DNA from 2 places in the Peribacillus sp. P4_B1 genome. Region 2 is predicted to be linked to the other one. Evidence: riboswitches for the same ligand, from Rfam matches in the RefSeq annotation. Region 2 holds a riboswitch; the other holds the start of a gene.
What was found. Region 2 has a riboswitch for cyclic di-GMP ahead of AC1DVK_RS04055 (anti-repressor SinI family protein). Riboswitches for the same ligand answer to the same signal wherever they lie in the genome.

Region 1 (16,431 bases), on a different contig from region 2:
TGACAGTCTGTGCTTTTTGCTGATCATTCCAAAAATCAGGATGTGTCATCTCATTTTCAAGCTGTGCGATTCGTGCCTCTTTTTCACCTAAGTCAAAGAGACCCCCTAAAGTCCGTTAATCGTTGCGCTGTCCGTTCGAGTTCGTTTCTAATTTCTGCCAATTCCATTTCTCTTCACCTCATTAAGTATGTTAAAAAAAATCCCTGTAGAGGGATTCGCTTCATTACAAATTAACCTCTTCAAACTATATGCAAATATATTGCTTTATGCAAACTAAACATGAAAAGAGGCGGCAAGCGTTAAACTTTACCGTCTCATAATCATTATACACCTAACTTTAGCCTAAATTACCATGGCAATTCTTATATTTTTTACCGCTGCCGCATGGACATAACGCATTCCGGCCAACGTCTTCCTTTTTACGGGCAGGGGCCTTTTTCACTTTTCCCCCGTCTTCTTCCTTCGGGTTGACCGCTTGTCCTTTTATGACTTCCTTCCGCTCTAAATTGTTGCGGATTTCAGCCTTCATGATATATTTAGCGACTTCATCTTCCATAGAAGCAATCATGGCTTCAAACATTGCGAAACCTTCAGATTGATATTCACGTAACGGATCGATCTGGCCATAAGCACGAAGGTGGATCCCTTGGCGCAATTGCTCCATTGCATCAATATGGTCCATCCACTTACTATCGACTGCACGAAGAACGATTACTTTTTCGAACTCACGCATTTGTTCTTCGGATAGCTCTTCTTCTTTTTGGTCATAGCCTTCTTTCACTTTTGCTAAAATGAATTCAACCAATTCCAATTCATCTTTTCCATCTAAATCATTTACAGTGATTGAGCCTTCATTGAATAGGTTACCATTCAGGTAATCGACTAGACCTTGTAAATTCCAGCCTTCCTCATCGCCCATTGGTGCAAATGCGGCAACATTGCGCTGGATGGATGCAGTAATCATCTTTTCGACGATTTCACGTAGGTTCTCACTTTCCATTACATCGAAACGCTGCTTATAAATAATTTCCCGTTGTTGACGGAGAACATCATCATATTGCAGTAACTGCTTACGTGAATCGAAGTTATTGCCTTCGACCCGTTTCTGTGCGGATTCAACGGCCCTGGTCACCATTTTACTTTGAATTGGCTGGGAATCATCCATACCAAGACGTGCCATCATGCTTTTCATGTTATCCGAACCGAAGCGGCGCATCAATTCATCTTCCATTGATAAATAGAATTGAGTGACCCCTGGGTCTCCTTGACGGCCGGAACGACCACGCAACTGGTTATCTATACGCCTGCTCTCATGGCGCTCCGTACCGATGACAGCAAGTCCACCAAGCTCCTTGACACCTTCACCAAGCTTGATATCCGTACCACGTCCTGCCATGTTGGTAGCGATTGTGACTGAGCCTTGATTACCTGCATTCGCAATGATTTCCGCTTCACGTTCATGGTTCTTTGCATTCAAAACATCGTGAGGGATCCCTTTTTTAGATAAATAGGCAGAAATGACTTCAGATGTTTCGATGGCAACCGTACCGACAAGCACAGGCTGACCCTTTGTATAACGTTCGGCGATGTCTTCCACGACAGCCTTGAATTTTCCATCAGTTGACGCGTATATAAGATCTGCCCGGTCATCCCTAACGATATTCCTGTTTGTCGGGATCGCGATGACATTCATATTATAGATATTGCGGAATTCCTCTTCTTCCGTTTTGGCTGTACCAGTCATACCAGAAAGTTTTTCGTACATCCTGAAATAGTTCTGGAACGTAATCGTCGCAAGAGTCATGCTTTCATTTTGAATCTCAAGGCCTTCTTTCGCTTCAATCGCCTGGTGGAGACCTTCACTATAACGGCGGCCCTTCATCAAACGGCCAGTGAATTGGTCAACGATGACAATCTCGCCTTCCTGGACCACATAATCCACATCCAAATGCATGGAAACATGCGCCTTCAACGCCTGATTAATATGATGATTCAAAGTAACGTGACTAATATCGAACAAATTATCGATGTTAAACGCTTTTTCAGCTCGGTTCATCCCATCTTCGGTCAGCTGAACACCTTTTGTCTTTTCATCATACGTGTAATCCGTATCTTTTTGTAACGTTCTGACAAACGCATTGGCTTGAATATAAAGCTGGGCCGATTTTTGTGCGGAACCGGAAATGATCAAAGGCGTTCTCGCCTCATCGATCAATATCGAATCGACTTCATCAATGACAGCAAAGTGCAATGGGCGCTGTACCATTTGTTCTTTATATAACACCATATTGTCACGTAGGTAATCAAAACCTAGCTCATTATTCGTGCTATACGTAATGTCAGCATTGTACGCCTCTTGTTTTTCTTCTTTAGAATGACTGTTCAAATTCAATCCGACGGTCAAGCCAAGGAAATCATACAATACACCCATCTCAGTAGCATCACGGTGTGCCAGATATTCGTTGACAGTAACGACATGTACACCTTTACCAGTAAGCGCGTTTAAATAAACCGGCATGGTGGAGGTTAATGTTTTACCTTCCCCCGTTTTCATCTCGGAGATATTTCCATCATGAAGCGATGCCCCACCCATGATTTGAACACGGTAAGGATATAAGCCCAGAGCACGCTTTGCCCCTTCACGCGCAACCGCAAAAGCCTCAACTAGCAGATCATCCACTGTTTCCCCGTTTTGATAACGCTCTTTAAACTCACCCGTTTTGGCACGCAGCTGTTCATCCGATAACGCAGCCGTCTTATCAGCCAGCGCTTCGACCTGATCAGCGATTTTTTCCAAACGCTTTATTTCCCGCTTATTCGGATCAAAAACTTTATTTAATATATTAAGCATTCAATAACGCTCCTCTATTATGGTAATGATCGTTCAATAACAAAATTCATATAAGTAAGAAGAAACACACCTTCTATTATTACAATCCACGCTTAATTTTACCACTTCTACCCTAGAGGTACAACTTCATGTCACTTACCTGGTATAGACCTGAATACAATTCTTGCGAAAAACAATGGATAAATGAAGAGTAAAACTGTTAAAATAAAAGGAAGTATAAAAAATATATTGCAAACTCCCCACTATTCCAAATGAACTGAGAACTATCCATAACCTTCCATCACTAGATCTGTGTCCTTCTCTAGCGATAGCATGTCAAGGTAATCAAACCTTACAGGCTCCATGCTTTGAATGATTTAATGTGGGCTACTCAAACTTATAAGCAGAAGATAAATAGAACATGTTTCGAGGTGGTATTGATGATTGGTAAACGTGTAAAAAAACTGCGAGAAGAAAAGAAAATGTCCATGACTGAACTCGCCGATAAAGCGGGGGTGGCAAAGTCTTACTTAAGTTCGCTCGAGCGAAACTTACAAACGAATCCTTCTATTCAATTTCTTGAAAAAATCTCCGCCGTGCTTAACATTCCTGTTGATGCCCTTCTTTACGATGCACCAAATAAGGAAAACTTGGACACTGACTGGATGAAAATCGTTGAGGAGGCTATGAATTCGGGTGTATCAAAACAACAATTCAGGGAATTCATCGAGTTTAATAAATGGAGGAAAGATAAAGAAGAATAGTAGTTTAATAATCTACCTACATAATCCGGAAGAATACAGCTTGAATGAACCAGACTTGCTAGAATCTCATGGAAGAACAACCCTATAAACAGCTAATGAATTGAACCACTGTTTATAGGGATGTTCTCGCTCCTTTTCAGTACTCAACTTCCATCGTTCTCCTCTAATGTAACCTCAAGGCTTTCCCGTTCAAAAAAAGCACTAATTTCCTCTTTTTTGAAACCCAAGCTCCTTGCTTCTGAAATCAACTTTACCCATTCTTGATCTATTTCCACATTAGCCACCTCTTCTACCTCCTAAAATACTCTTTGTATTTCAGGCAGACCAGCCATCGTAGTCGCTAAACCTTAGACCTGTGCCTTTGCGCCCTAATCTTCCAATAAGTTTGCCTTTGTCGTGTTACTATTACCGAATACATTACTTTTAAACATATTATAACGGATGCACACTCCATATATTGCTATTTTATGTCGGTAATCCATCTAAAAGCAAACCTTTTATCCGACAAAATATTACAATATTAGGAATATTTAATATTAATTCAATCATTATCAAAGTCCTATTCATATTCGCTTTTTTATAAAATGGGGGATACTGCCTTCATTAACCATCGATGGGGCGTATTAATTCTCTCTTTAGGTGCAACCAATTTTTTGCACAGTTAAGTCCTCACCGCAAATCGGGCAAAGCCACTTTCCATATTCGGCACTGCTAAAGGAAGCCCTATAGTATTTATGGCAATTGTTTTGATATAAAAAACGCCCCCTCTGCACCTTGATCAAATGTTTTTTATTAAGAAACCACTCGTTCTCTTTAAAGAATTAACAACTTGAGCATAGTACAAAAGTTGGAGGTATTTGAATAAGGTAAAAAAACGTCTATCTCGTTAAAGAACAAGAATTTTTCGTTAATTACAGTCATTTTTTATACCTTTTGATTATATCCATTTAACTTTAGTAAAATAGTAATGAAATAATCATCGGCTATTAATGTAATGGGAAACTACCAAAATGTATAAAAAAAGCACAACCCAGAGGCTGGGTTGTGCTTTCGATCTAAGATTAATATATTTAACTAGGTTCAATTAATCCGTAGCGTCCATCTTTACGTCGGTACACCACGTTCGTTGTATTAGTATCCGCATTCGTATATACGAAGAAACTGTGACCAAGCATATTCATTTGTAAAATGGCTTCTTCACTGTCCATCGGCTTCAAATCAAAGCGCTTATTGCGGACCACTTCAATATCAGTATCCTCTTCAAATTCATCCACCACTTCGTCAACTTCCGTATTGAAGGCGAATGCCTCAGGAGTCGTAGATAGGTTGTTCCGGAACTTACGATTGACCTTCGTTTTATGTTTACGAATTTGGCGTTCAAGCTTATCATTGATCAAGTCAATGGCAGCGTACATATCCGCATTTTCCTCTTCAGCGCGAAGAACCAAATTCTGCATAGGGATCGTCACTTCGACTTTGGATGTATTATTGTTCACTTTCAAATTCACTAACACATTTGCATCTGGTGTATTGTTAAAATATCGTTCTAACTTGCCAATTTTCTTTTCGACGTATTCTCGAATTGCTGGAGTTACCTCAATGTTTTCACCGCGTACGTTGTAATTCATAAAGTGAGTCCTCCTTAAATTAAGACTATACAGTTAGATTCTACAATACCCCTCCGGTTCCCTTTAGAAACACATCATGAAATATGTCGAAATTATGAAGCAATTGTCGGAAGGTTTTGGAAAGGGTTGATGTCTGCCCTAGCTTCATTATAACAAATGCCTAGCAATAAAGAAAAAATTAAGCCCGAATTATTTACAGAAAATTTAAAAATATTTAACATAAAAACCGTTTGGAATCCAAACGGCTGGGTAATCAATTTCTTTTATCGTAGAACATGCCATCGATTGATAGACTTTCATAGGGGTTCGTGTATTTATTAGATGATTTTTTCTTCTTATTTATTTCCTGGATGTCCCCCTTTATCTCCAGCTTTTGGAGATAAAGCATGCGATCGACCTGTTCGTTAAGTAACATTGTTGCACGGCCAAGCTGTTGCTCTTCACCAGTAAAAGGCGGTTTGATTTGAGAAAGAAGTTCATCCCGCTGGTCAATCAGCTGTGTGAACCTTTCTATTTTATCTTCACGTTCTGCAATCGTCCGATCTTCCAAAACGGCAAGTAATTCAACAGTCAAATCATGAAACGTTTGAATGGTCATTACACTTGACCGCTTTGTGTAAACTGTTTTTTCCGGTTCATCTGAATAACTTCCTTCCAGGTATTACGGAAGTCAGTAACGAGTCCCTCGACCTCTTCCAAGGCTGCAACATCATTTTTCATATTCGCCTCTATCAGACGTCGGTTCATGAAATCATACAGACTCATCATTTCCTTGGACACTTCGACATCCATATTCAGCGTCACCATCAATTCATGGACAATGTTTTGCGCCTTTATGATGTTGGTATTTTTCACTTCGATATTTCCTTCTTCAATTGCTTTTTTCCCAAGCATGATGAACTTTATGCAGCCATTATAGAGCATTAATGTAAGCTCTCCCGGGGATGCTGTATTGACTGAACTTTGTTGATATGATTGATATGGATTATTTATCGCCATATTTATCTTCCTTTCCGACTTGCCTTAACTAAAATAAGAAGCTAACGATGAACTTTGGCTGTTTGCCTTTTGAATCACTTTTTCCATGGCCGTGAACTGATTGTAGTAGCGCGATTCCAATTTCATTAACTTTGCTTCAAATGTTGATATCCTCTTATCCAACCCATCAACCAATTTTCCAATTGTAAAATTGTTATTAACATATCCGGCCTTTCCGGCCTTTTCAGTAATCACTTTCATGGATGATTCTATATCATCCCGTAACCGGCGCGCGAGGCCTTTATCGCTTTTCTCCGTTCCATTGGCCATGAACATATCATAAATCGCATTGGGATCTTCACTAATGGCTGCCCGGAGCTTGTCCTCATCAATCGTTAATTTACCGCCCTCCAAATAATTCTTGGTCGTAGTGATACCCAAACTGCTGAGATTGTTTTTTCCTGTGATTCCATCCACCGAGGTGTATAGGGACGTTCTCATCGTAGTTAGGAGACTTTTTAGTGTTGAGTCACTTTTTAACGTTCCGCTCTTCGCTTTCTCATCCCACATCTTCACTTCATCTTCTGTCATTGCCTTCTTTTGCTCAGTAGTAAGCGGGGTAAAGGAGCGATATTTCGCTTCACCTGTTTTATCCTGAACCTTTTTAATGATTTCATTGTATTTATTCACAAACTGAGTGATTGTGTCCAAGATGGAATCCACATCAGCCGTTGATGAGAATGTGATGGTATCCGTCGTTTTCTGCTTAACCGTCATTTCCACTCCATTGATTTGAAACGTATTCGAAGGCCGGGAAATGTCCAGTCCATTATAAGTAATCGATGCATTTTCCCCTTTTGCGCCGCCAGCCCCTTCATTATTACTGCTCATTTTTAACACTGCAAAAAAATCTCCGCTACCCCCTAATTCAATTTCAGGACGATCATTTACATCACCGGTATTTTTAGCAGTGATGGAAAACTTCTGGGAGGTTTCATCAAAAAATAGAGTCACTCCCGAGTTAGCATTAATTTTATTAATAACACTCTCTAGCGTATCGTTTTCATTAAGAGTAAGCGTATACGGTTTGTCCATTGTTACTCCATCTTTTACTTCCGTATCAAAACCGCCATCTTTATTGATAGCCAGTATCGTAATATCTTGAGGAGTCGTGATACCCAATTCCGATAGTTTCTTTTTGGAATCAGTAACTGCTGATTTATCTGTACTGGTCATGGTTGCTGCTTTGGCAAGCCCATTCACCTTGATATTTCCAGTAAAATCACTGGTCGATCCCACATTTCTCACCGATACTGCATCTGGATTCGATACCGATATTTTCTTTTTAATAAAGGAAGACTGCTTCCCAACCCCATCACGAATGAGTCTATCCAATTCTGATAAAGATGTATTTATCGAGCGGTAATCATCCCGCTGCCACTCGGAATACTGCTTTTTCTGTGTTAATTTATCCAAAGGCACCCGTTCCGCCTGCATCATACTCTTAACTAATTCATCAATGTCCATTCCACTCGCAAAACCACTGATTCTTACCACAATCAATCACCCGCCTATATTTTTTCATCCACCATAATCCCGACAAACTCTGTCATTGCCGCATAGAAATCCAGTAACTTCTTAGGAGGGATCTCCCTGATCGTCCCATCCGTAACGTCATCCACAACCTTGACATAATACTCATTCAGCTCCTCATGATACTCAAAATGGATGGCCGTTTGTGTTGGATCCAGGAAGGTGTTCAAACTTTCCACTACTTCATTCACCTTTTCTTTAGCAGGCTCATTAATAGATTCCACACTTTGTTCTGAATAGGCAAGCGTATTCATTTCACGTTGATAATATGAACTAATTCCGTCTGAGATTGCTGTTCTAAGCTGTGAGGAAAGAATATTCGTGGACAAACTCTCCAGCATCTAAATAGCCCCCAATTTGATCTGTTTACTTTTTATATCGGTAATTAAGGTTTTATTTTTAGTCACTCATAGATTTTGGTTGCACCTGCAAATACTCATTAATGATCCTTTGCTATAAAAGAGATTCTACTAAAAAAACTCCAGAAAAATATTTGGGGTCTAGTTGATTTCCACTCCAGGCACTCGCTTTCCGCGGGCGGTCCGGGAGACTCCTCGGCGCTTTTTCGCCTGCGGGGTCTCCCTTTGACACGTATCTCCCGCAGGAGTCTCGTACCTTCCGTTCCAATCAACTTTGTTCTAATATTTAGATAGAAAGCCCTTTACCTACAATCTTGTTTAGGACTTCCCTTTTTATTCAAATAATCAGCGAACATACTAAAAATTGATATATCCCATCCAGCTTGTGATTGATAGCTGTGTTCACAGTCATTTCACCATACACATTACTGACATCTTCAGCTGTGTATTTTGCAGTGCCATCATACTCTATTAGGATTATAGCCATAAGGTTCCTTGGTGACATGAACGAATGGTCCCTTCCTTTTTAAGGGGCAGTAATCTCTTTTTTTCTACATCACAGTGTTCCTTACACCCTTCAATCAGTACAAATAAAAGAGCCTGACACAAAGTGTCAGACCCTTTATTGTTAAGCTAACTATTCAATTACCGAAGTAACTGAAGAACGCCTTGCGGTTGCTGGTTAGCTTGAGCTAGCATTGCTTGTGATGCTTGCGCCAAGATAGAGTTTTTAGTTTGCTCCATCATTGTTTTTGCCATATCTGTATCACGTATACGTGATTCAGCAGCAGTCAGGTTTTCAGAAGAAGTACCTAAATTGTTGATAGTGTGCTCTAAACGGTTTTGGTTTGCACCTAGTTTAGAACGCTCTGCTGATACCGTATTAATTGCGTCATTAATTTTTGTAATCGCTGCAGCAGCACTAGCATGGGTCCCTACATTTAATGCTTGTTCAGTTGTTTCGTTATTAGTTCCGTCTGTTACTGCTAATCCTGCATTATCTGCTCCTTTAGTAGAAATGCCTAAAGCTTCTGCACTCATATTTCCAATATCAAGAGTCAAACTTTGTTTTTCATTAGCCCCAATTTGGAATTTAAGGCTCTTATCCGGGTCAGCAGGAACTGCGTCGACCTTTTCTGCACCCTTAGTAATTTCTGTTACAGTTCCAACGCCGTTACCAATCAAGGCAGCAGAAGATTCTTTGTCAGCTTTTTGAGTTAAAGTAATTTTTCCTGTTCCAGCATCAACAGCTACAGAATAGTTATCTTTAAGTGCGGCATTACCTTCGATGGCAGCTTTTAATGTATCTGCATCACTGAATTTACCTGTAGCTGGATCCTCATCCCCGGCAGCTACAACTGTGAATGTTTGACCACCAATTTCAATTGTATCGTCTACAGTGGTGGAAATTGATCCAAAATCAAATGAATATTCTCCTGCAACTGCTGGTTTCCCTGCCACTGCTGCTCCATCTTTGTCGCCGTTTAATAGTTTTTGATTATTGAACTCAGTTGTGTTAGCGATACGGTTAATTTCAGATGTTAGGGAATTGATTTCTTTTTGGATTTCATTACGGTCTGTACCAGTATTGGTGTCTGTTGCTGCTTGTGTAGCAAGCTCACGCATACGTTGCAGAATATCAGTCGTTTCGTTTAATGCACCTTCTGCAGTTTGAATCAAAGAGATAGCATCTTGTGAGTTACGGGAAGCTTGGTCCAAACCGCGGATTTGTCCACGCATTTTTTCAGAGATTGCAAGACCGGCAGCGTCATCGCCTGCACGGTTGATACGCATACCTGATGCAAGTTTCTCCATTGATTTAGATTGAGCATTCGTTGCACTTGATAATTGACGGTGCGTGTTTAAAGCTGAGATATTGTGATTGATAATCATTTTATGTTTCCTCCTTGAGTTTTAAGTTCCCACGTCCATGTGGTTGTTTACGAAAGCAATGGTTAAGTCTATTTCACTGCTCATCGTTGTATATTTAATATCGGCCTGCTTGGAAACATATTTAGCGGGTTTTCAAGGTTTTTTCTTGAAATACTCATTTATATTTTCCAGAAGATTGGTTTTTATTTCAGAAGCTTCGCTATTTTCTTGCTGGATGGACAGGTAGATTTCCTTCCTATGGATATCGACGCTTTTAGGAGCATTGATACCCAGTTTAATTTGTTCTCCCTCAACAGCCAAAATCGTAATTTCGATATCATCGCCAATCATGATCGCTTCGTTTAGCTTTCTGGTCAATACGAGCATCATTCCTCCCCCTGTTCTGCTGGAGGTTCAATCAATCTGTGCTTTGTACGGTATTCACTGCCGTTCATGATAAATTGCTTTCCCGTTTTTTTAGAGGCATTTATGATGATGGGAGCCTGAAGATTCGCCGTCGTTTCACTGAAAGGGTCTTGAATCGTTAATATGACGAAAGTAATGACTTCCAGTTCCGTTTCTATTTGTAAAGAAGATAATACCTCATCCGGAAGCTCCACTTCGTAATCACGAAACACTTCAAAAGGATTTGTCACAATGAAGGCAACCTCTTTTGTTTTTACAGATTGCAGGACGAAAAAGGGCGTGTCATCCAGAGTTAGCAAACAAAACTGTTTTTCTTCTAGAAATCCTGGTATCCCGCTATCAAATCGATAAATCTCTTCTTCCACTAATTCGATTTCGCCATGAAATTTTGTTTGTAGAATCATCATTGTTTCACTCACCTATCTCATCCGGAAATAAATTGATGAAATCTATATCCAGCGCATTTTTTTGTAGAATTTCCACATCTGCACTCCCTGGTGTGTATGTATGGTTCGGTCTATTGATTCGAGCATCAATGATCGGTCTTTGAGCGGTTGCTTCAATCTCCACCTGGGCCGGCTGATAGTCAAGCTTCATGCTGAAATGAGAGGGAATCCACCCAAGATTGAATTGCTTCTCCGGCCCTTTGCTGTTTCGCCTGGCCTGTTCAGCGAGTGCATTACCGCCTTTTTCAATATGCCTTAGCTCCGTCCCCTGCTGAGCACGTCTTGCCATACCAGCCAGCCAATCTTGATATCCCTGCCGGGCAAATTCCTCCACTCGCTTTGAAAGGCTTTTTAAATCCATATCTCCCCTGGCTTGTGACTGGTCGATCGTCAGCTTGCCTGGGGCCGTTCGGATTTCCAGGATTGCTTGCGGCTGTTCGATAGATTGGTCCGCTGCCTTCTGTTCGATTTGCTGTACAGGCTGTTCTATATTCAATCCAATCTTCATTGAGGTGGATTGCAATCTAATTTGTGGAATCTGCATCATCAACACTCCTTAAGAGAAAAAAGCTATCCTTTTAAGAATAGCTTAGCGAAGAAAATCCAATAAACTCGGTTGCATGATTTTTGCACCGATACTTAATGCAGCACTATGGATACTTTCCTGGGTCGTCAAATCCATGATTGCTTTTTCGATATCGACATCCTCATTTTTCGAAAGGATTTCAGTAGCAAAGACCTCCTGCTGTTTGAGGCGGTCCGTCATCAGCTCAATCCGATTCTGCCTTGCGCCAACCTGTGCTTGCATGCCTAAGAAAGTATTTATGGTTGCGTCAAGTCCTGCCAGCGTGCCACTCACGTCACCACCGTTTTCAAGTGCGTCGATTGTTTGGTCAATGCTTCCCCCAGCGGCAAGCGCATCACCAAAAATCTTCGAACCGTCCGTATTGATTTTCAGGGAAATCCCGGAAAACACTTCAAGGTTTATGTCTCCTGTGCCATACACCGTATTCCCATTCCCATCTTTAACGGAAGACGGTCTCACATTTGTATCCTGGCCGTTGAAAATATACTTACCGCCTATCTGTGTGTCGCCAAGAGTTATGAGATGTTCTTTTAATTGCTTTATTTCCTCAGCAACATTTTTCAGTTGTTCGCCTTCATACGTACCATTGCTGGCCTGAACCGTCAGCTCACGTATCCGCTGCATGGCGGAAACAGCTTCAGAAATGGCATCATCCGTGCTGTCGATCCAATTTGTCGCCTCGGCGATGTTGCTCTGATACTGCCCTATTTGATTGAGGTTTGTCCGGTACCCCATTCCCATCATGGCAGCGACAGGGTTATCGGATGGTTTGGAGAATTTCTTTTGAGAGGAAACCTGCTCTTGCAGCTTGGCCATCTTCTCGTAATTGCTGCTTAAATTGCTTAACATATTATTGGTTAGCATCGATTGCGTTACCCGCATGTTCGTTCACTCCCATTATCGGCCTACAGTGCCCATTCCGTTTATGATTTTATCGAGCATTTCGTCCATCATCGTCATCATTCTTGCAGAAGCATTGTATGCTTGCTGGAATCTGATCATATCGGTCATCTCTTCATCCAAGGATACAGAACTGACAGAGTCTCTATTTTGGTTAACGGATGTAGCAAGCACGACAGAATTGGAAAGGTTCTTTTGGGCGCTTTGAGAATCCACACCCAGTTTTCCGATGATTCCGGAATAATATGTGTCGAAACTTCCCGTCAATTCCTTTGAATTTTGGTCTTTAGTCGAGTACTCACTAAACGCTTTCTTCTTCAGGTCAGCCAGGAGTTTGGCATTTTCATTATCCCCGGATGCCCCTCCGCTTTTAGCGCCTGCGGCAATTTTCGAGGGATCCTTTACGATTTCACTATTCACCTTGATGCTTTGGGCAGCGCTCTTACCTGGTTCTATTTCAAAGAAGTCCAATGTTGAAGCATCGCTATCACCTAGCGCATATCCTTGTTTGTGGATGGCATTAAACTCGTTCACAAAAGCCGTCGTCATATTATCCAGTTTTTTTAGCATATCAGGATACGCTCCCCCGATCGTACCATCATCCTTTTTATAACCAAAATTGTTGATCAAACCGGATAGTTCTCCCGAGAATTTGTAATCCGTCATTGTTTTTGAACCGAACTTCACTCCGTCTACCATACCTGTCGTTTTATCATAGCTAACTTCAACTTTCGAAGTTCCCACCATCCCAGTTTGGTTAACACTTACTAGATTGATAGGCGGCACATAAGACGAACCGTCTTCTTGCATCAATTCGATGTTGTATAGCCCTGCAGCTACATCGCTGGATCTTCCGTAATCCGTCGGAATGACGTTATTCACTTTTATGCTGACAAGCTGCGAAAGTTGGTCTACAAGTACATCACGTTTATCATAAAGGTCATTTGGAATATATCCATGCGGCTCCACTTTACTGATTTGTTGATTGAGTTGATCAATGCTGCTAATGAGCGTATTGATTTCGTTCGCTTTGACGTTTATCTGATTACCGATATCCGTTTGAACGCTCGTTAGCGATTTGTAGTAGTAGTTAAGGGTATCCGCGACCATGACGCCCGTTGAGGCAACGACTTCACGGGCCCCGGAGTTTTCCGTATTGGCCGTCAGCCCTTGCAGCGAATTCCAGAACTTCTCCATCGTGGCAGCTAATCCGCTGTCGGTTGGTTCATTCATGATCCCTTCCATTTTAGACAATGATTCGCTCATGGCCCCATAAAAGCCGATTTTATTACTTTGTGTCCTGAATTGTGCGTCCAGGAAACTATCCCGGATCCGCTGAACCGTTTCTGCCGCCACCCCTGTCCCGATTTGTCCAGCTACGCGCGGGCTGTTCAATCCGACAGTTGGAAAGCCAGACGTCTGTACCAGGTTGACCCGCTGCCTTGAATATCCTAATGTATTGGCATTGGCCACATTATTCCCTGTCGTGTACAAGGCTCCTTGAGAGGTGGATAATCCGCGCTTTGCCGTCTCAAGACCCATAAAGGTTGAAATCATTTGCTCAAACCTCCATCTTTTTTCTGTTTCTTAAGCTTTTGAATCAAACATTGCCATGACGCTTTTTACCGGCTTTTTAACCGAATCCCCATAATTCAAGTTCTGATTCTGCGGCCTCAGCATATCCAAAGAGACATTGATGAATTGAAGGGATTGATAGATTAATTGCTGATTTAAACCGTTCCGCTCTTTCAGCTTAGTCACTTCATCAATCAATTCCGCTTTTAGCCGCTCAATGATTTCCGTTTCAACTGGTCCTGTCAGTTCCGTTACGGCATGGATGGAGGCCCTCTTTCCCACGGTTCCATTTACTGCAAGAAATTCCTTCACTGCCCCCTCTCTCTCCATATCGGTTTGGCTGATTGCTTTAATATGCTTTTGTTCCTGAATCAGCAGGGCAGTAATTGCCTCGGTATCACTTGCTTTCAAAATGGCCGTTTTTCTTATCGCTAATTGATTGAAGCTTTTATGAAGCTTGTTCAATTTTTCAAGCGATTCGATGATGTTCCGTGCAGACATTTTGCTGCCTCCTCTGCTCATAAATGAAGGACGGAAACTGGTCCCGTCCACTTCATTCAAACTTTAGTTCATTTCCGGTAAAAATCGATGAGACCTTTAGCCGTTGCCTGCGCATTCAATTTATAATTTCCGTTTTCAACTTGGATTTTCAGTTCGTCCACCTTTGCTTGTCTAGCAGCAGGAATTGGAGATGATTGCTGCATTTCTTTTGCCGCTGAAGAAATTTCAACTTTATCCGAGGCATTGACCTTAGACCCTTTGATATTCCCCGTTTTATTGGCTTGAAGATTATACGGGTTAACACCTGTCATACCGATGTTATTGATTTTCATATTCCAGATCCTCTCCTTCGGACGATTTTTTTAATCCCATAACAATATGATCCTTCAGCAGACCATGAGAATGCTCTGGACTGTGTTATTCACCCTATTGTTATTATCGACAAAGAATCGATTTCTTTTATTATTTCCTGTAATCTTTCCTTCGACAACCATTGTCGAATATTGTTCTCAATATCGGATATTTTAACAAATCATACATGCTTTCGCCATGATATCTACCCTTTTTGTTCACCCTTCATGTAGTACGTATTTTTTTTATCATTTCCTTGAATTTCAGTTTGGCGCCTTTCCTCACCTCACCATCACAACGATTATTCTTATTACTGTATATATCGAATAATACCAGCGATACTTTAGGACGTTTATTAAAATTAGCTGTTTCACCTAGCCAGGGTGATGGATGATACCTCTCTGGCCCCAGCCGTTTTTAATGCCTTGGCTGCATGCCTGAGCGTTGTGCCTGTAGTGTAAATGTCATCGATGATCAAAATTGATTTATGCTCCAGCAAATCCGTTTGTATGACCTGAAAAACCTGGGGTAATGACATTCTCTCTTGACGTGACTTTTTTGACTGTTTTTCCGTATGGATCCTTGTTAAGATCTCGGCAGTGTGAAGTCCAAGAAGTACCGCCAAAGCCTGTCCTTGGTTGAATCCCCGCTCCCTAAGCCGTTCATCACTAAGCGGGATGGCCGTTACCAGGTCAAACTCCATGTCCTTTAACCTGTCTTTCAAAAAAGGGACGAATACCTCAGCTAATGCATAATCCCCTCGGTATTTATATTTAGCAATAATATCTTTTAAGTCTTCATTATAATGAAATAGCGATATGTTCTTCGACAAATAGCCGGACCATTCCCTATTCCTTTCCCATCTTAAACAATCAATACAGATGTCACCAGTACTGTAATTCCTGCCCAGCTCCCTTGAGCACATTGTACATGTTTCCCCGGTTATCCTATTAAGTTTCCCCTCACACTTTTCGCAAATTACCTTTGCCTCAGCCCTCACCAATAGGCTCCTCCATGTCAATGCTTCCTTCATTCCTTCATCACAAACTAGGCATCTCTTCATCCAGCAGCCCCCTTTTCATGGCATCCTTATTCATCATTTGTATATGGTGAACCGTCTCAACCATCGCTTTACTTTTACCGTAATGAAAAAAACTGATCGTCCCGGCAGGGTTAGCAAAGCTTCTCCCTACCCGGCCGGCAATCTGGACGAGGGCACTATCTGAAAACACTTTATGTTCAGCACCAATCACGGCTACTTCCAACCGTTCAATTGTCACGCCGCGTTCCAGGATGGTCGTGGTCAATAATCCAGGAACCATTCCATTCCTTAATGCCATTACTCTTTCTTTTCGGTCAGGGTGCCGTGAGTGGACAATCGATAATTTAGGGGACAGCATTTGAAACAGCGGAAGTGCCTGCTCCATCACTTGAATGCTTGGGAAAAACAATAGGAAGGGGATATTCTGCTCAAGTCGTTCACATACCCACCCTTTGATTGCGGGAGGAATCTTTTTTTGATGAAATTGTTTTTGCCAGTTACCGCTCCATTTCATTTCAGGGACAGGGATTGGCTGACGATGATAGCGGGCTGGGATTATAACGGCTTTCAATTTGCCGCT
Region 2 (16,431 bases):
AGCGTATGGTTTAACAATTTCAAGTGAAATACCTTTGCCTGAATTGCTTCCTATTAATGTAGAGGATGGTAAAACGGATATTGTTATCGAAAAAGCTGATTTACATACATTATGGTCTGAGCATTCAGTTCCTGATGATGATTTTGTCATTAAGAAAGACTGGATCATGTTCCATGTTTCCAAGACGGCCATTTTCTTGATCCAAAGCGGAAATAGAATAGAATTTTCCCCAATTGATGCGGCACAAGAAGATGAAATTCGACTTTATCTCCTTGGGACCTGCATGGGAGCCATATTGATGCAAAGAAAAATCCTTCCTATACACGGAAGTGCGGTAGCCATAGATGGAAAGGCATATGCGATTGTTGGTGATTCTGGTGCTGGGAAATCGACTCTTGCTTCAGCCTTCTTAAAAAGGGGCTATAAGCTCATGAGTGATGATGTCATACCAGTAACTCTTAATCATGAGAATATACCAATTGTAACACCTTCATATCCTCAACAAAAGTTATGGCTGGAAAGCTTAAATCATTTTGAAATGGATTCAAATAACTATCAGCCACTCATTGTTAGAGAAGATAAATTCGCTGTTCCTGTTCAAAGTCAGTTTTTTTCTGAACCACTCCCGCTTGCTGGTGTATTTGAATTGATCAAGGGAGAAGATTCAGAGATAGATATTAAGCCTATACAATCTCTTCAAAGGTTTTATAAATTGTATCATCATACATACCGTAATTTTTTTATCCAAAAGTCTGGATTGATGGACTGGCATTTTAATACTTCTGCTAGAATGATCAAGAAAATTGAGTTTTTTCAAATACGCAGACCAACAAATCGTTTTACAGCAACAGACTTATCGGAAATAATTTTACATGTATTAAAAGGGGAGGAAATGGTTCATGAATATTAATCAACTTGATACGAAAACTCTATATAGCCAAAGTCCAGGAAACATAGTAAGTGATATGGATGGGGAAAAAGTGATGTTAAGCGTTTCTAACGGAAAATATTATAATTTAGGTGAGCTGGGCGGAGAAATATGGGAGTTAATGAAGGAACCCATTTCAATTCAAGAGTTAGTTACAACATTGCAGTCACAATATAATGTCGATCCAGCCGATTGTATGTCACATGTCACTGACTTTTTAAATCAATTGTTAGAACAAGGCTTAGTTAGTATCAAATCCTAGTAATGAATCTTTATCTTTAGGCTCTAGGAGGATAAAAAATGAATATCATAAAGAAAGCTCAGACTTTTCTTCGATTGAATTTTAAGACAAAGTTGCTGTTTATCGAAGCTTTTTTACATTTAGGCAGGGCCCGTTATCTTAAAAGCCTTTCATTTTCAAAGGTTGCCCCAACACTTGGTGAGCAGATGGAAGAGTCATCATATGACTTGAATGCAGCGAATAAAGAGACTTTAGCAAATGTATCGAGGGCTATTAATATTATGAGCCGCTATACCATATGGGAAAGCCAATGTCTTGTTAAAGCTATTGCAGGTATGAAAATGCTGGAAAAACGAAAGATTGATAGTACTCTCTATTTAGGTACAGCTAAAGATGAGAATGGAGGGCTCATTGCACATGCTTGGCTACGCAGTGGACCTTTTTATCTAACTGGTTTTGAAGTGATGGATAGGTTCACTGTTGTTTCTAAGTTCTCTAAAAAGAACAATTCTAGGAAGCTGACGGAACAAGAGTCTGGTTAATAATCTTATATTAGGAAGTTTATAATACCCCAGGTGTTGAGTATCAATAATGAATATAAGCAGATCCATGAGCCCACGCTTCACCAACCCCACACATACTCATTTATTTCTTCATCTTCAATGTGAATTAATAATCTTAGAAAAGTGGATACCCAATACCTTTCCTTCTATTTTCGCTCTTTACCACAATAAAATATGGTGCCACCGGGTAACATGGAGGAAAACGATTAAATAGGGCCTGCGAATGGAGGACATGATTATGAAGCATCTCTTACTTTTTACCAAACGAATACATGATTATTCGGGGAAAATTCTATATATCAATCTTATTTGTATGATTTTAATAGGTTTTTTAGAAGGTGTAGGAATTTTCTTATTGATCCCATTGATTGGATTGACCGGTGTAATGGATATAAAAACGGATGAAGTTCCTTTCTTAAGCTGGGTTAATGAATTATTCTTAGGAATCCCGGAAACGCTCAGTCTTATATTAATACTTGGAGTTTACGTGATATTAATGGTAGGACAAAGTGTATTTAAGCGGAATCAAACAATCCTGGGAGTGAAAATCCAACAGGGTTTTGTTAGAAAGTTAAGGGATGAGGCGTATGGCAGTCTGCTGCAAGTGAATTGGGGGTTTTACCTAAAAAAGAGGAAAACCGATATTATCAACATCATGACTAATGAAACCTTCAATGTGAGTGCAGGGATAAATTTATTTTTACAGTTTATAGCCTCCCTTATATTTACTTTCATTCAAATCGGTATAGCCTTTTATTTATCTGTTCCAATGACGAGCTTTATAATAGCCTTTGGGTTCATCCTTATTTTTTCGTCCCGGAAATTTGTGAAAAAGTCTCAGTCTATAGGAAAGGAAACCTTTCAGTTAACACAAACATATTTAGCGGGTATGACAGATCACCTTAACGGAATGAAAGATATCAAAAGTAATTCACTAGAGGAGTCTCATTTGAATTGGTTTCTTTCTTTAAGTGAGAGAATGGAAAAAAACAGAATCAAGTTAACGACGTTAAATACAACTTCCCAAATGATCTTCAAAATCGTATCTTCACTTTTAATTGCCATTTTTGTGTTTTTTTCGATAAAGATGTTCATGGCCCAGCCAGCACAATTAATGCTGATCATGGTTATTTTCTCAAGGTTATGGCCAAGGTTCACTAGCATTCAATCTAATTTAGAGCAAATAGGATCTACGCTTCCATCTTTTAAAGCATTGTCGGATTTACAAAACGAATGTAGAGTTGCGAGAGAGTTATATGAATCCGATTATAAAAATATCAAGCCTATTGAAATTAAACGAGGGTTAGATTGTCGTAATGTGTATTTTAGTTATGATCAAAGTGAGAGTACGTATGCCCTTAAAAATATAAACGTACACATTCCCTCTAACCGGATGACGGCTATTGTAGGGCGATCGGGTGCCGGAAAAAGCACCTTAATAGATATTTTAATGGGGTTGAATCAGCCTAATAAGGGTGAAGTCAGAATAGATGATACTCCCCTTACAAATGACCGCTTATTATCGTTGCGGAGGTCCATAAGTTATATTCCACAGGATCCATTTCTCTTTAATGCAACAATAAGGGAAAATTTGCTGATCATTGACCCTGATGCAAGTGATGAATCCATATGGGAGTCTTTGGAATTCGCTGCAGCTGCCGATTTTGTCAGAAAGCTTCCTCAAGGTTTGGATACACTCATAGGTGATCGAGGTGTCCGCCTGTCAGGAGGAGAAAGACAGCGTCTAGTACTGGCCAGAGCGATTCTGCGTAAACCAGCCATCCTTGTTTTGGATGAAGCAACAAGTGCACTGGATACCGAAAACGAAGCAAAGATTCAATCTGCAATTGAAAGATTAAAAGGAAAAATGACCATCATTGTAATAGCTCATCGATTATCGACGATTCGCAATGCCGATCAAGTGTTGGTCATGGATCAGGGAGAAATTATTCAGGTCGGTGAATATAACCAATTAGCGAGTGAAAAAAGAGGGATGTTTAGCAATTTATTAGGGATCCAAATGGAATCAAGTGTGTAAACTCTAAAATATATAATAAACAGTCAGGTTACAGCCATATTATGGTTTGTAATGCTGGCTTTTTTTCTTAGGGAAAATTAATTAAAACTGAATCATTTTATTACTAGTAAAGCCAATTGATTCGAAATACTTTTTCAGTATAGCAAATATGAGTTAATTATAGGATTATATCTCTATTTTTTTAATAAAATTGTTTAAAGAAAGCGCATTTTACCTGAGTTATATGTTGTAATGTCACTTTTTGATGAATGATGTGGAAAAATGACATAAAAAAACGAATAATATTATGAGCAATTGTTACGTTTTTAAGTATAATTAATATTAATATAGTATTAAAGTAGGGGAATTTTTTTTGAGGACATGATGGCTGAGCGCCATGAAAACAGAGAATCAAAAAGTCTTTTTCAATAGATTTAAATGAAGGATTAATATATTCTTGGGAAAGGCAAACCTATTGAAAAGTAGGGACGCAAAATTACAGGTCTAAGGCTAAATGCTATGGCGGCTGAGTTACCACAAATGGGGCGGAATTTGTCATGAAAGCAAAAAATGAATTAGAAGAATGGGTTTATTTAATTTTAGAGGCTAAAAATTTAGGATTATCCATTGAAGATGTACGGGAGTTCATCTTAGGTAATAGAGATAATAAGTTCCTAATGAGTTAATAAATATTTACTTTATGGAAGACTGATATTCAGTCTTTTTTTTATGGACTTTTTTACCAAAAACATATGAAAGGGTATCCTGAACAATGAATCATGGACACAATATTAAAATCAACTTAAATGAGAGGGATTTTTATTATGGATGGACCTGCAAATATTATGAAGGGAATCATATGGGGAACCTTATTCAGTCTGCCCTTGTGGTTGTCATTTTTCGGGTGGGTCAAAATTATAATGAACTTATAAGATAAAAAGTTAAAGACTCGGAATAAAAGGATACACTCATTGGTGGTCGAGGAGTTCGACTGTCAGGGGGAGAAATACCGCGCGGGTTTAATATTAGGAAAATGGGGTTTTAGGCATCACACAAAGACAGTTGTTTTTGTGTGATGCCTGCATATCCATCAAATATCAGTTGGGTAAGCCCCACTAAAACAGGCTATACAGCGACTGCTAGTTTCTCCAAGATCTACATCTACTGCCTCTAATAACCCTTCGGTGCTTAAAAAGGCTAATGAATCTGCCCCGATAACCTGTCCCATCGCTCGTTCGTGTTCGTGTTTGTTGGCAAATAGTTCTTCCTTAGTTGGCATATCCACTCCATAAAAACAAGGGTTTCTAACCATAGGTGAACTAATTCTTACATGGACCTCCATGGCACCTGCTTGCCGAATCAATTGGACAATGCGCTTGCTTGTCGTTCCCCTAACAATCGAATCATCGACTAATACCACCTTTTTTCCTTCCAAGATTTCTTGCACAGCGCTTAATTTCAGTCGAACAGCTAAGTCGCGCAATTCTTGCGTGGGCTCAATGAATGAACGACCAGCATAAGGGTTTTTAATAATCCCCATTTCATATGGAATTCCTGATTGTTGGGAGAAACCAATGGCGGCAGGGACGCTTGATTCGGGAACTGCAACGACAACATCAGCCTCTGTCGGATGTTCTTTTGCCAGAATTTGACCTAATTCCTTTCGGATTGCTAAGACACTTCTTCCTTGAATGACGCTATCTGGACGGGCAAAATAGACAAATTCAAAGGAGCAAAGGGAAACCTTACCTTTTTCCGCAAATCTTCCAGTTTGAATTCCATTTTCATCTATAAGAAGCCATTCACCCGGTTCAACTTCCCGCCAGAACTTAGCATCAACCGCATTTAAAGCGCATGTTTCTGAGGAGGCGATGATTGATTCGCCAATTTTCCCAAGGCTAAGCGGACGTAACCCATGACGATCCAAGGCAATTAGCATTTGTTTTTCAGTCATTATAATCAAGGCAAATGAACCGTCGATACGTTTAAGCATATCAGGTGCGCTTTCTGCGAAATGCTTTTTACTTGAACGAGCTATTAAGTGGGCAATAATTTCAGTATCGGTTGTTGTTTGAAATATGCTTCCCTGCTGTTGTAACACATCCCGTTCTATCCTTGCATTTACGAGGTTGCCATTATGAGCAACAGCCAAGTCCCCCTCGCTATATTTAAAAACGAGGGGCTGTGCGTTTTGCAATAAACTTTCACCAGAAGTTGAATATCGTACATGACCAATGGCCATATTTCCGCTTAACCCATCAAGGATGTCCCGTGAAAATACTTGGGTAACTAATCCCATTCCCCTGTGACTCCTGAATGATTTCCCATCACTAGCCACAATTCCTGCACTCTCCTGACCACGGTGTTGAAGTGAATGAAGTCCGTAATAAGTTAGTTCGGCTGCTTTGGGGTGATTAAACACTCCAAATACCCCGCATTTCTCCTGCATTTCTGCATCCATTTTTCTCTTCCTCTCGTTGATATCCTTTTTGTTATTTTTGGCAAAGGGTGAATTTCTATCCTTTTTATTTACTAATAGGTAAATGGATATGGTTTAAACAAATTGCAGCCCAAAAAACAGTTCTATGAACAGGTAGGGATAATTGCTTTGCATTAAGAATGAATACCTTGGAATAAAAGACTTGTTGGTAGAATTGAATATATTAATTAAGGTACTTTGTATGATAAAATATATAGTGAATAATACCTAAATGTTTTCGGTTATATGCCGATATAACTATAAATATCAAGCAAAGGGACTTCGCGGAAGGCGATGTCAGATAGCTGCCATCAAAATAAAAGGAGATTATTTGATGACAAAAAACAAATTCATTACGTTCGAGGAAGTTTATGAAAAGAAACAGAGAAGCAAGAAAATTTTTATTGGGACTTATATCACCATTACTTTAGTATTGATTTCATTGATGACTTATTTAATGGGGCAATAATAGTGGGTATCGAAGGGGCTGAGGAATCACCCCTTTTTTGTTTTTTTTCATTTGGCTCTTACAACAAATGAACTGCATCTATTCAACTGATGATTTTAATATTCCATCAGTTATGAACTTTTTGTGATTATTTCTTTAAAAACTCAGATTTTACCGTTTTGTAGATTAATTCCGCTTGCCAATCACCACTTTATATGTGATTATCAAATAAAAAGAGCTATATTCCTTATTTTTGAAAAAAAGGATTAGGACAACAGTATGAAATGGTGGCTCAATTATATTGGAGTGGAGAACATTCGAATGGATTTTTTTGATATTTTAAAAGACACTTTTGCCAAAGGAGAGTCTGGGCAGGATGTTACTGTAAATGAACTGGTGGAGGAGATTAAGGAGAAATTAAGCGGGATCATGGAAGAACCTGATAGGATATGATCCGTAGATACTACGTCCCGGGTTTGCTCGTTTTATGGGCGATGGTCATCTTCTTTTTTTCCTCGCAAACGTATGAGGAGCAAAGCATTTCCCCTTTATTGACACAGTTCAATACGCCGTATTGGTATGATAGATTAAGCGGCATTTCATTCATGTATGGTGGCGTTGAAGTGAGTGCCCAAACAGCAGGGGTGAATGGTTTTCTGGAGTTTTTCCTTCGGAAGGGTGCCCATCTTTTTATCTTTTTTGTGTTTGGATTATTGACATATGGTGTTTGGCGCCGTTTTGTGAAGAATCCTGTTCTTTCGTTTCCAGGCGCTTTTTTATGCATCCTTTTTTATGCAAGTGCTGACGAGCTGCATCAAAAACTAACAGGTGGCCGAACTCCCTTATGGCAGGATGTCATGCTGGACACGTTTGGCGGTTTGCTGGGAATATTCTTTTTTCTTTTCTTTTATCGATGGAGAAGTCCTAGAATCTGAGAGATCCTTTCACATAAACTACTAACCATATGCTTTCTTTTGGAGTGTCCGCACAGGAAAAAGTGAATGAAAACAAGTAAAAGCAGTGGATTTCGCAAGTGAAATCGCACTGCTTTTAGTGTTTTTGAAGGATGGAAATCTTTTTATTCCATAAGTCGATGGCTATACAGATTCCAATGTTAACTCAATAAAAAGATATTTGCAAAATACGATAAAATAATAAATACGATAATGTGTTTATTACACATTTATTCTGCCATTGCAATTTTCTAAAAGAAAGGCCCATCTTGGAATGACTCCACATGAGCGAAAGTAACATGCCGAAGTTAGAGGGATTCCGACCGCATAAAGGGAATACAACAATAATTTAATAAACTAGCATGCGGTACCTCAAAAGAGAACGGCTTTGTCTAATAACATGCTTCTTTTTTATCGTTTTCCCCTATATATATAAATGAATGATAACCTGTGAGGGTGATTGATGAGTGAGGAGACAGAATAAGGTTCCACTGGGAGCATTGGCGATTATTCTCCTGGCATTTGCTGCAGGGGCTTGGATCATTTTTCTTTGGCCGAGCGGTTCAAAAAGCGTGGTGGAAGATTTTTATGAGTATGAAAGCGAAGCGGAGTTCGGGAAGTCCTGGGATTTGTTAAGTTCTGAAATGAAGCTGCGGTTTCCGAATCGGGCAGATTATGTGCAAAACCGCTCCCATGTGTTTTTACAGCATATGGATGTGGAGACCTTTCAGTATGATGTAGGCCGTGTTAAGAAAGTGAAGAACTGGAGTCTGGATAAGGATGGAAGGGTGCATAAAACGGCCTTTAAAATTCCAGTTACACAGGTCTTCAATTCTCGTTTTGGGGTGTTTACATTGGAACAGGATTGCTATGTCGTTAAAGAAAAAGGCGAATGGCGTTTGTTATGGAATTATCAGTTTGAATAGATTCCTCTCCTTTTTCAGGCACAAGTTCGTTTTAGTGAAAAGGGAGAGGCGATGCTCTCGTATAATGATCCAATGGGTCTACTTATCATGAAACATATTTCATTCTTGAGCGATCACTGATGGCTTTCAGAATAAACATTTTGTCCTGTGTGCTTAGCATAGCCCAGCTGCCTGCTTTGATTTTCAATTAAATCCACTCCTTTTGTTTAGGATTATTTATTATGGTTGATGAATGATGGTTGATGGAATTCCGGGTCCAAAGAATAATAGTGTCAAGTGATGAAAGGGGCAAGGGGAAATGTAAGTATCGGCTCATACTAGATTATACCGTTTTTTCATGCCTAATAAACAACAAAAATTCCAACAAATCTCTACAATTGGTGTTCGTTTTTTGTCAGATTATTGGACGGTGAAAATGAAAAAGCTGTCGGGATGCAGGCCCGGACAGCTTTTTCATTTTTTCTTATTTGATGGATAATTGTTCTTTTAATTCGGATTGAACCTTTTCTTTTTCCTCATCCGACACAATATAGTAGTAGATTCCGTCGATTTTCGTTCCTTTGCCATTTATGGATGATTGGGTAATGCTTTTGCTAGCGTCCCTGTAGTTCTTTTGGATGTCCATCATGTCATCAAATGTCAAATTCGTCTGGATATTATTGCCTAGTGCGTCGAAGACATCATTGTATTTCGTCAGAGAGGAAACACTCGCACCCTCCCTGATGACAGCCTCGATGATGGAACGTTGCCTGGACTGACGGCCAAAATCACCATTAGGATCATCATGCCTCATTCGTGAATAGGCTAAGGCTTCTTTCCCATTAAGAGTATGCGAACCTTTCGCAAAATGAATGCCATCGGAGGTGAAGTCCAAATCGTTTTGAACAGTCACTCCGCCGACTGCGTCAACGATATCCTTAAATCCTTCCATATTGATCTTCATATAATAGTCGATCGGGATATCGAGGAAGTTCTCAACAGTATCCATGGACATCTTTGCGCCGCCGAAGGCAAACGCATGGTTGATTTTATCCTGTGTACCATGACCGACGATCTCGGTCCGTGTATCACGCGGAATGCTTAGCATTTTGACTGACTTCTTTTGTGGATTGACCGTCAAGACGATCATTGTATCTGAACGGCCTTTGTCGCCATCACGTTCATCGACACCGAGCATGAGCATCGAGAAGGGCTCCTGATCCGATAGTGCCAGGTCTTTTGTACGTTTATCCGTGTTACGGTCTATGGGTGTATGCATTGAGTCAACGGTTTTAGTTAGAGCATTCCATAAGGAGTAGGCAAACGCTCCCCCAGCTAATATGAAAAGTAGGACAATTATACCGACTACCTTCAGCCATGTCCGTTTCTTTTTCGTCTTTTTTTCATGTCTCATATCTTACTTCCTTCCTCTTATAGTAACCACTTCATCTATTATATTTAAATTCACTATAAAAGAATAGTATATTTTGTTATTTTATAATGCTTTTGACATATATTGGTGTAACTGTGTACTATGTAACTAGAACAATAATGAAGGGGTTGGGAAGTTGAATTCGTTTAAAGGTTTAATGATAAAGGAGTGGCTGATCGGGAAATCCACACTTCTCTGGCTATTGGTTGCACAGGTTGGTTTAGTATTTATTGCTTTATTGGCATCAAGGTATTTGGAAGTTGCAGGTCTTTTTTATATGTGCACATGGATAATCATGTTTTTACAACCATTTATTATGTTCTCTTTGATTTTTGGATGTTTGAATTATGAGGGGAAGACGCAGTTGTGGATTCATAATCCCCAGTCTGCGGCGATGCTGCTTGGAAGTAAATTATTGTCAAGTGTGCTTTTTCAGGTGGTTTCAATTTTATTTGCCTGCTGTTTAGTATTTGTGGCTTTTAGGGTTCCGACCGGTTATTTTCAGCCAGACTTTCAGGTGGAAAGTTTTTCGGGATTAGTAGGCTTGTTACAGATAGGCGGGGTTATGGCGGCGGCCAGTATTGTCATTGCCGTGCTAATGATGTTTTTATGGGTAGTGTATCATGCACTCGCAAGGATTCAGCTTATTAAAAATATTCGTTGGCTGATTGTGTCCTTTCTGTTTATAGGAATGGTTTTGGTGAAAAATTGGGTTGGAAATACCGAGATATATAAGAAACTGGATGATCTATGGGCTGTACCTGCTTTTAACGGTTCGTCGTTTAGCTTGTCTCAAGCCAAGTTGGAGTTTTATCTAGAAGGTAGAGGGAATATTTCGCTTTTGACAAGCGGGTTGGATGTTATCGCATTAGTGATATTGTTCCTCGCTTCATGTTGGCTCTTGGACCGAAAGATTGAGGTGTAAAGGATGTCAGAGGATTTTCATGCTTCAAAGCCGATTTATTTACAGGTTGCCGATCGAATTTGTTATTCAATTGTACGGGGTGAGGTAAAGAGTGGGGATAAGCTGCCATCGGTCCGCGAAATGGCAGTCGAGATGGGTGTCAATCCGAATACGATCCAGCGTACTTATACCGAGATTGAGAGGGATGGAATTGTGGAGACGAGAAGGGGGCAGGGTACATTCGTTAAAAATGATCCGATGCTGATTGCATCATTGCGTACCCGGATTCAAACGGAAGTTATCGAGACATTCGTTGAAAATATGAAAGAAATCGGCTTGTCGAGAGAAGAAATGCTGACAGCGGTACAGCAATTTCTGAAGAAGCAGGGGGATGCAAAATGACGGTTGAGCTGCATGATGTAACGAAAAAGTATGGAAGCATTACTGCCCTTGATGGTGTTTCACTCACGTTTGAAGTGGGGAAGATATATGGGGTGTTGGGGGCCAATGGCAGCGGTAAGTCAACATTGCTCAAACTGATTGCCGGACTCGCGAAACCGGATCATGGAGAGGTGACGGTCGATAGGGTGCCGGTAAGCAGGAGGACGGCTTCTGTTGTTTCTTATCTGTCAGAGCTTGATTTTTTCTATACCAATTTTACCGCAGGTCAGTATATTGATTTTCATGCATCGCAATTTGCTGATTTTAACCTGGATAAGGCAATTGAAATGCTGGCATTCATGAAATTGGATGTCCGGAAGAAGGTCCGTACGATGTCGAAAGGTAATCGGGGACGGCTTAAATTAGTGCTGGCCCTGTCTCGGGAGGCACCGGTCGTGCTATTGGATGAACCATTCTCAGGTTTGGACGTTATGGTTAGGGAGTCGATAGTACGGAGCTTGCTGTCTTATATCGATTTTGAAAGGCAAATGGTTATCATGGCCACTCATGAAATCGAGGAAATCGAGAAAATCCTTGATGAGGTGATCGTGATCAAGGATGGTAATGCCATTGGAAAGGAAGAAGCTGAGGATCTCCGCGAAAACGGTGGGAAATCGGTAATCGGGTGGCTAAAGGAAAAACATAGGTAAATGTCATGCTCCAAATTTCCATTTGGAGTATTCTTTTTTTTTCCTGACATACGAGCAGACTTTCAGGTTATGAGGGAGTGCAAGTCTGTTTTGCAAATGGGAGGTATATAAAGATCTATTGGCTGCTTCCAAGGATCCTTTTCAATTCTGCTGATCGAGATGAATTTGCCGTTATCCAGTGTGGAAGCGTTTGGTTAAGCAGTAGAGGGGAAATGACGGAATTATTAAGTAACTTGGAAGAAAGGCCATTTCGTTCAATAAGGTAAATGATGAAGTAACTCCGGGGAAAATTCCGGAGTTTTTTTATTAAAAAGGAAGGCCCTTTTTTAATAGTTTAATAGAATGGAAAGAGTTTTTTTCATAACATTTTTCTAGGCGTACGATGATTTACTACAAAATGGGTGATTAGCAGAGTCCGTATTAGAAAGAAGGCGCATATATATGCAGTACGGATATCACTAAAGTATAAATAACTATTGGAGGCTAAAGGAAAAATGGAAGAGACTGTTGGTTTACCGTACCTTGAAGCTTTAACAGGGAAATTTGTCAGGGCGTTTAAAGGCGGGCCTGATTCTAGAGAAGGCAAGCTTTTAACAGTGCAGAGCGATTATATCGTGATTCAAACAGAACAAAATCAACTCGTATATTTCGCCATCGAGCATTTGAAAATTGTTGTGAGGAATGCGAAAAAATCTCAACTTGATTTATGTTCGATCAACGAAGAAGAAACAGTATTTCCAGCAAATTTTTTAGGTATGCTGGAATCACTTCAAACTAGCTGCATTCAAGTGAATGGCGGCGGTCCGGCATCAAAAGTTGGCCGGGTTGTAGATGTAAAAGAGGAATTTTTAATTTTATCCAGTGAGAATGACGGGCTTGTTCTATACCCGATTTCCCATATTAAAAGTGTAACAGTGCTGGAGCTGGCGGACAATGAGTTATTGCCTCAATTTGGTGACGGTACAGAAACAATTAACGGCTTACTATCACGGTTAGTCCACAATTGGGTATCCGTCAGTGCTGGAGGACCTAATAAAGTTGAGGGCATCCTGATGGAAGTTACTGACAGCCACCTTATCGTTGTTCATCATGAAGAATTATTTTATGTGACAACGGATCATATCCAATTCGTAGTTATAACTGTACAGGTAAATGAAAATCGCGAAGCAGAAGCAGAAGGTGCAAACTCTGCAAATGGAGGCACTTCAGCTGGAGGTTCGTCAAAAGGAAGCAGTTCAAGCGGTTCATCATACAAAGGCAAAGGTTCGTCAGATGAAAGCAGCAGTTCATCAGACGAAAGTAGCAGTTCGTCAGACGAAAGTAGCAGTTCATCAGACGAAAGCAGCAGTTCATCAGACGAAAGCAGCAGTTCATCAGACGAAAGCAGCAGTTCTTCTGTTGAAAGCAGCAGTTCTTCTGTTGAAAGCAGCAGTTCATCAGACGAAAGCAGCAGTTCATCAGACGAAAGTAGCAGTTCATCAGACGAAAGCAGCAGTTCTTCAGACAAAAGAAAAGGTTCATCATACGAAAGCAGCAGTTCTTCTGTTGAAAGCAGCAGTTCATTAGATGAAAGTTCTTCTGTTGAAAGCAGCAGTTCATTAGATGAAAGTTCTTCTGTTGAAAGCAGCAGTTCATTCATTGAAAGCTCTTCAAGCAGTTCATCATACGAAAGCTCTTCAAGCAGTTCATCAAATGGAGGTTTAGGGGGACTTCGGGGTCCTCGAGTAAATACGTTCAAGCAAATATGGATTGAGAACTTAATCAAAGCAACAACCCAAAACCCACGGTAAAAGAAATACCAAACAGGTACAGCAACCAATATGGAGTTGTTGTGCCTTCTTATGGAAAGTGGACATGCCGCTTTTGCCCATGATGGGAGATGTTTCATTCTATAAACTTTTTTAATGACGATTTTATCAGTTCAAATGCTATTTGGAACTGATAAAAAAATGGCCAAGCAACCATTATGACTGGTAACCTGGTTTCAAGTTGGAACAAAGCATACTGTTTGGTTTGATTGATTTCAATAGAAAGGAGGAAGCAACGCTTGTTATCAAAACATATAGGACAGTATATGGAACTTGAGCTCGCAGGGAATATACATGAAGCGGGGATTTTAATTGAAGAAAGCTCGGACATCATCGTCTTGTATACTGGAAAAGTGTACCGTTACATTCCATTCAGGCACATTAAGAATATTTCCTTTCCAATGATCGAAGAGGAGTTTGGGTCGGGAGGAGAGCTGGAGATCGAAGAGACATCATTCCGAAAATTGTTGATGAATGCGAAGGGGAGGTTCGTTGAAATCCTGCTCACGAAAAAACACTCGGTTCATGGCTATATCGTGGGAATCATGAATAACTATTTCGTCTTTTATTCGCCCGTATTTAAAACGATGTTCATCTCAATGGATCATTTGAAGTGGCTTTCGGTTACAAATGATGAAAAAGGCCCTTACGGTTTGAATAAATCAGAGCAACTGGCACAGATCTCATCTTTAAGCTGGGCCAGGACATTGGAGGAACAGATGAAAAAGCTGACCAATAAACTGGTGGTGCTCGACTTAGGGATGCATCCGAAGAATATTGGTAAGCTCAGTACGGTGAAAGATGGCATCATTGAGATGGTGAATGCTCATGGGGAGGCGATCTTTGTCAATATGAGACATGTCAAAAGCTTTCATTTCCCACAATAAAAAAACTCCGGGTCTAAAGCGATCCGGAGTTATTTCTTTTTCTCGATATTTTCATAGACCGATGCCAGGGCTTGTTCAAATTTCCCGCTCTTTTTCGGTTTGTAATATTTTTTGCTGCGCAGTTTATCCGGTAAGTATTGCTGCTTCACCCAGCCATTCTCGTAGTCATGCGGATAAAGGTAACCGATGCCGCGTCCGAGATCTGTGGCTCCTTTGTAATGGGCATCCTTAAGATGGTCCGGTACATCTCCGCTATGGCCGCTGCGAATGTCGGAAAGCGCTGCATCAATTGCGACAATGGCCGTGTTCGATTTGGGTGATAGGCATAACTCGACCACTGAGTTGGCAAGTGGAATCCGGGCTTCAGGAAAACCGAGCCGTTCAGCGGCTTCGACTGCAGCGAGGGCCCTGGGACCAGCCTGAGGATTGGCAAGACCTATATCTTCGTAGGCAATGACCACCATGCGGCGGGCAATGCTGACAAGATCACCGGCTTCGACCAAGCGCCCCAAATAATGAAGGGCTGCATTCACATCACTTCCGCGAATTGATTTTTGGAAAGCCGACAGAACATCATAATGGGCATCTCCATCCTTATCATGTGAGAAGCTTTTTTTCTGCATGCATTCTTCGGCAATTTGCAGATCTATATGAATCGTTCCGGACTCATCGGGTTCTGTGGAAATGACGGCGAGCTCAAGAGCGTTAAGGGCACTGCGGACATCTCCGTTTGAAGAAGTCGCGAAATGGGTAAGGGCATCAAGGCTGACATCCGTTTCATACGCACCAAGCCCCCGCTCTTCATCATGAAGTGCCCGTTCCAGAGCTGTAGTTATATCATTGGTTTCCAAGGATTTGAGCTCGAAAATCTGGCAACGGCTTCGGATAGCCGGATTGATTGCATGATAGGGATTGCTGGTCGTTGCACCGATCAAGGTAATCATCCCGTTTTCAAGGTATGGCAATAGAAAATCCTGTTTTGCCTTATCGAGTCGATGTACCTCATCAAGCAGCAGAATCACTTTACCGGACATATTAGCCTCGGCTGCCACGATTTCCATATCCTTTTTATTATTGGTCACCGCATTCAGCGTCCGGAAAGCAAACTTCGTGCTTCCGGCAATCGCACTTGCAATCGATGTCTTGCCAATTCCCGGCGGACCATACAGAATCATGGAAGAAAGCTGCTTGGCCTTCACCATCCTTGCGATAATTTTCCCTTCACCGACCAGATGCTCCTGCCCGATGATCTCATCAATCGATCGAGGCCGCATCCGGAAAGCAAGCGGTTTAATATTCATTGCGCACCTCTCCTTTTAATATAAAGGTATCACAACTTATGGGGAAAATGCGCTGATTATGCTGTGAATGCAGTTGAATTAGTATTTAATGCGCCCTTAAGGCAGCTAATTCGTCCTATCCTCAATAATCGAACGTAAAAAGTAAACTCTTCCTTTGGTGTTGCCGGAATGATGTAATTTTAATGTGGTTAATAACTTTTTTGCACTTGATGGAGATTTGAGTTGGAGGAATTGCCGGAATTCGCTGTTGGTAATGGTTGGTTTAACGAGGAATACATAATCCTGAAGAGCAGAGATGTGGGCATCATGGGAAGAATGCAAACATGTACGGCAAATCCACTTTCTTAATCGTCTCTCCATAGAAAAAGCATAACATTTATGGCGGTATACTCCGGTTTAAAGGGTGGTGAGGGGTATTCCGTAACTTTCCAAAATATTTGGGATATAAGGCGTATGTTCGTCGAGCAATATAGT

Region 1: it holds a riboswitch for cyclic di-GMP, as region 2 does, so the genes downstream of both, AC1DVK_RS02750 (anti-repressor SinI family protein) here and AC1DVK_RS04055 (anti-repressor SinI family protein) in region 2, are expected to answer to the same signal.

Annotation. Positions count from the first base shown of each region.
Region 1 is NZ_JBFUHM010000003.1:76,238-92,668, forward strand. It holds one part of gene prfB (peptide chain release factor 2) at 1-103, opposite strand, end outside; one part of gene prfB (peptide chain release factor 2) at 105-167, opposite strand; gene secA (preprotein translocase subunit SecA) at 338-2,851, opposite strand; gene AC1DVK_RS02745 (helix-turn-helix domain-containing protein) at 3,271-3,594, shown strand; gene AC1DVK_RS02750 (anti-repressor SinI family protein) at 3,738-3,878, opposite strand; cyclic di-GMP riboswitch class I at 3,910-3,994, opposite strand; gene hpf (ribosome hibernation-promoting factor, HPF/YfiA family) at 4,665-5,222, opposite strand; gene fliT (flagellar protein FliT) at 5,476-5,820, opposite strand; gene fliS (flagellar export chaperone FliS) at 5,820-6,221, opposite strand; gene AC1DVK_RS02770 (flagellar hook-associated protein 2) at 6,246-7,757, opposite strand; gene flaG (flagellar protein FlaG) at 7,772-8,134, opposite strand; gene AC1DVK_RS02780 (hypothetical protein) at 8,490-8,639, opposite strand; gene AC1DVK_RS02785 (flagellin N-terminal helical domain-containing protein) at 8,798-10,045, opposite strand; gene csrA (carbon storage regulator CsrA) at 10,178-10,411, opposite strand; gene fliW (flagellar assembly protein FliW) at 10,411-10,854, opposite strand; gene AC1DVK_RS02800 (DUF6470 family protein) at 10,862-11,440, opposite strand; gene flgL (flagellar hook-associated protein FlgL) at 11,486-12,364, opposite strand; gene flgK (flagellar hook-associated protein FlgK) at 12,380-13,939, opposite strand; gene AC1DVK_RS02815 (flagellar protein FlgN) at 13,970-14,458, opposite strand; gene flgM (flagellar biosynthesis anti-sigma factor FlgM) at 14,527-14,790, opposite strand; gene AC1DVK_RS02825 (ComF family protein) at 15,180-15,872, opposite strand; gene AC1DVK_RS02830 (ATP-dependent helicase ComFA) at 15,850-16,431, opposite strand, start outside.
Region 2 is NZ_JBFUHM010000005.1:35,774-52,204, forward strand. It holds gene AC1DVK_RS04035 (HPr kinase/phosphorylase) at 1-910, shown strand, start outside; gene AC1DVK_RS04040 (lasso peptide biosynthesis PqqD family chaperone) at 900-1,190, shown strand; gene AC1DVK_RS04045 (lasso peptide biosynthesis B2 protein) at 1,229-1,711, shown strand; gene AC1DVK_RS04050 (ABC transporter ATP-binding protein) at 1,971-3,770, shown strand; cyclic di-GMP riboswitch class I at 4,205-4,288, shown strand; gene AC1DVK_RS04055 (anti-repressor SinI family protein) at 4,307-4,435, shown strand; gene purF (amidophosphoribosyltransferase) at 4,840-6,210, opposite strand; gene AC1DVK_RS04065 (hypothetical protein) at 6,563-6,697, shown strand; gene AC1DVK_RS04070 (YwzD family small protein) at 6,998-7,129, shown strand; gene AC1DVK_RS04075 (VanZ family protein) at 7,126-7,611, shown strand; gene AC1DVK_RS04080 (hypothetical protein) at 8,097-8,555, shown strand; gene tagU (polyisoprenyl-teichoic acid--peptidoglycan teichoic acid transferase TagU) at 9,019-9,948, opposite strand; gene AC1DVK_RS04090 (hypothetical protein) at 10,103-10,891, shown strand; gene AC1DVK_RS04095 (GntR family transcriptional regulator) at 10,895-11,272, shown strand; gene AC1DVK_RS04100 (ABC transporter ATP-binding protein) at 11,269-11,961, shown strand; gene AC1DVK_RS04105 (hypothetical protein) at 12,456-13,751, shown strand; gene AC1DVK_RS04110 (DUF2642 domain-containing protein) at 14,009-14,656, shown strand; gene AC1DVK_RS04115 (replication-associated recombination protein A) at 14,686-15,957, opposite strand; gene AC1DVK_RS04120 (hypothetical protein) at 16,180-16,305, shown strand.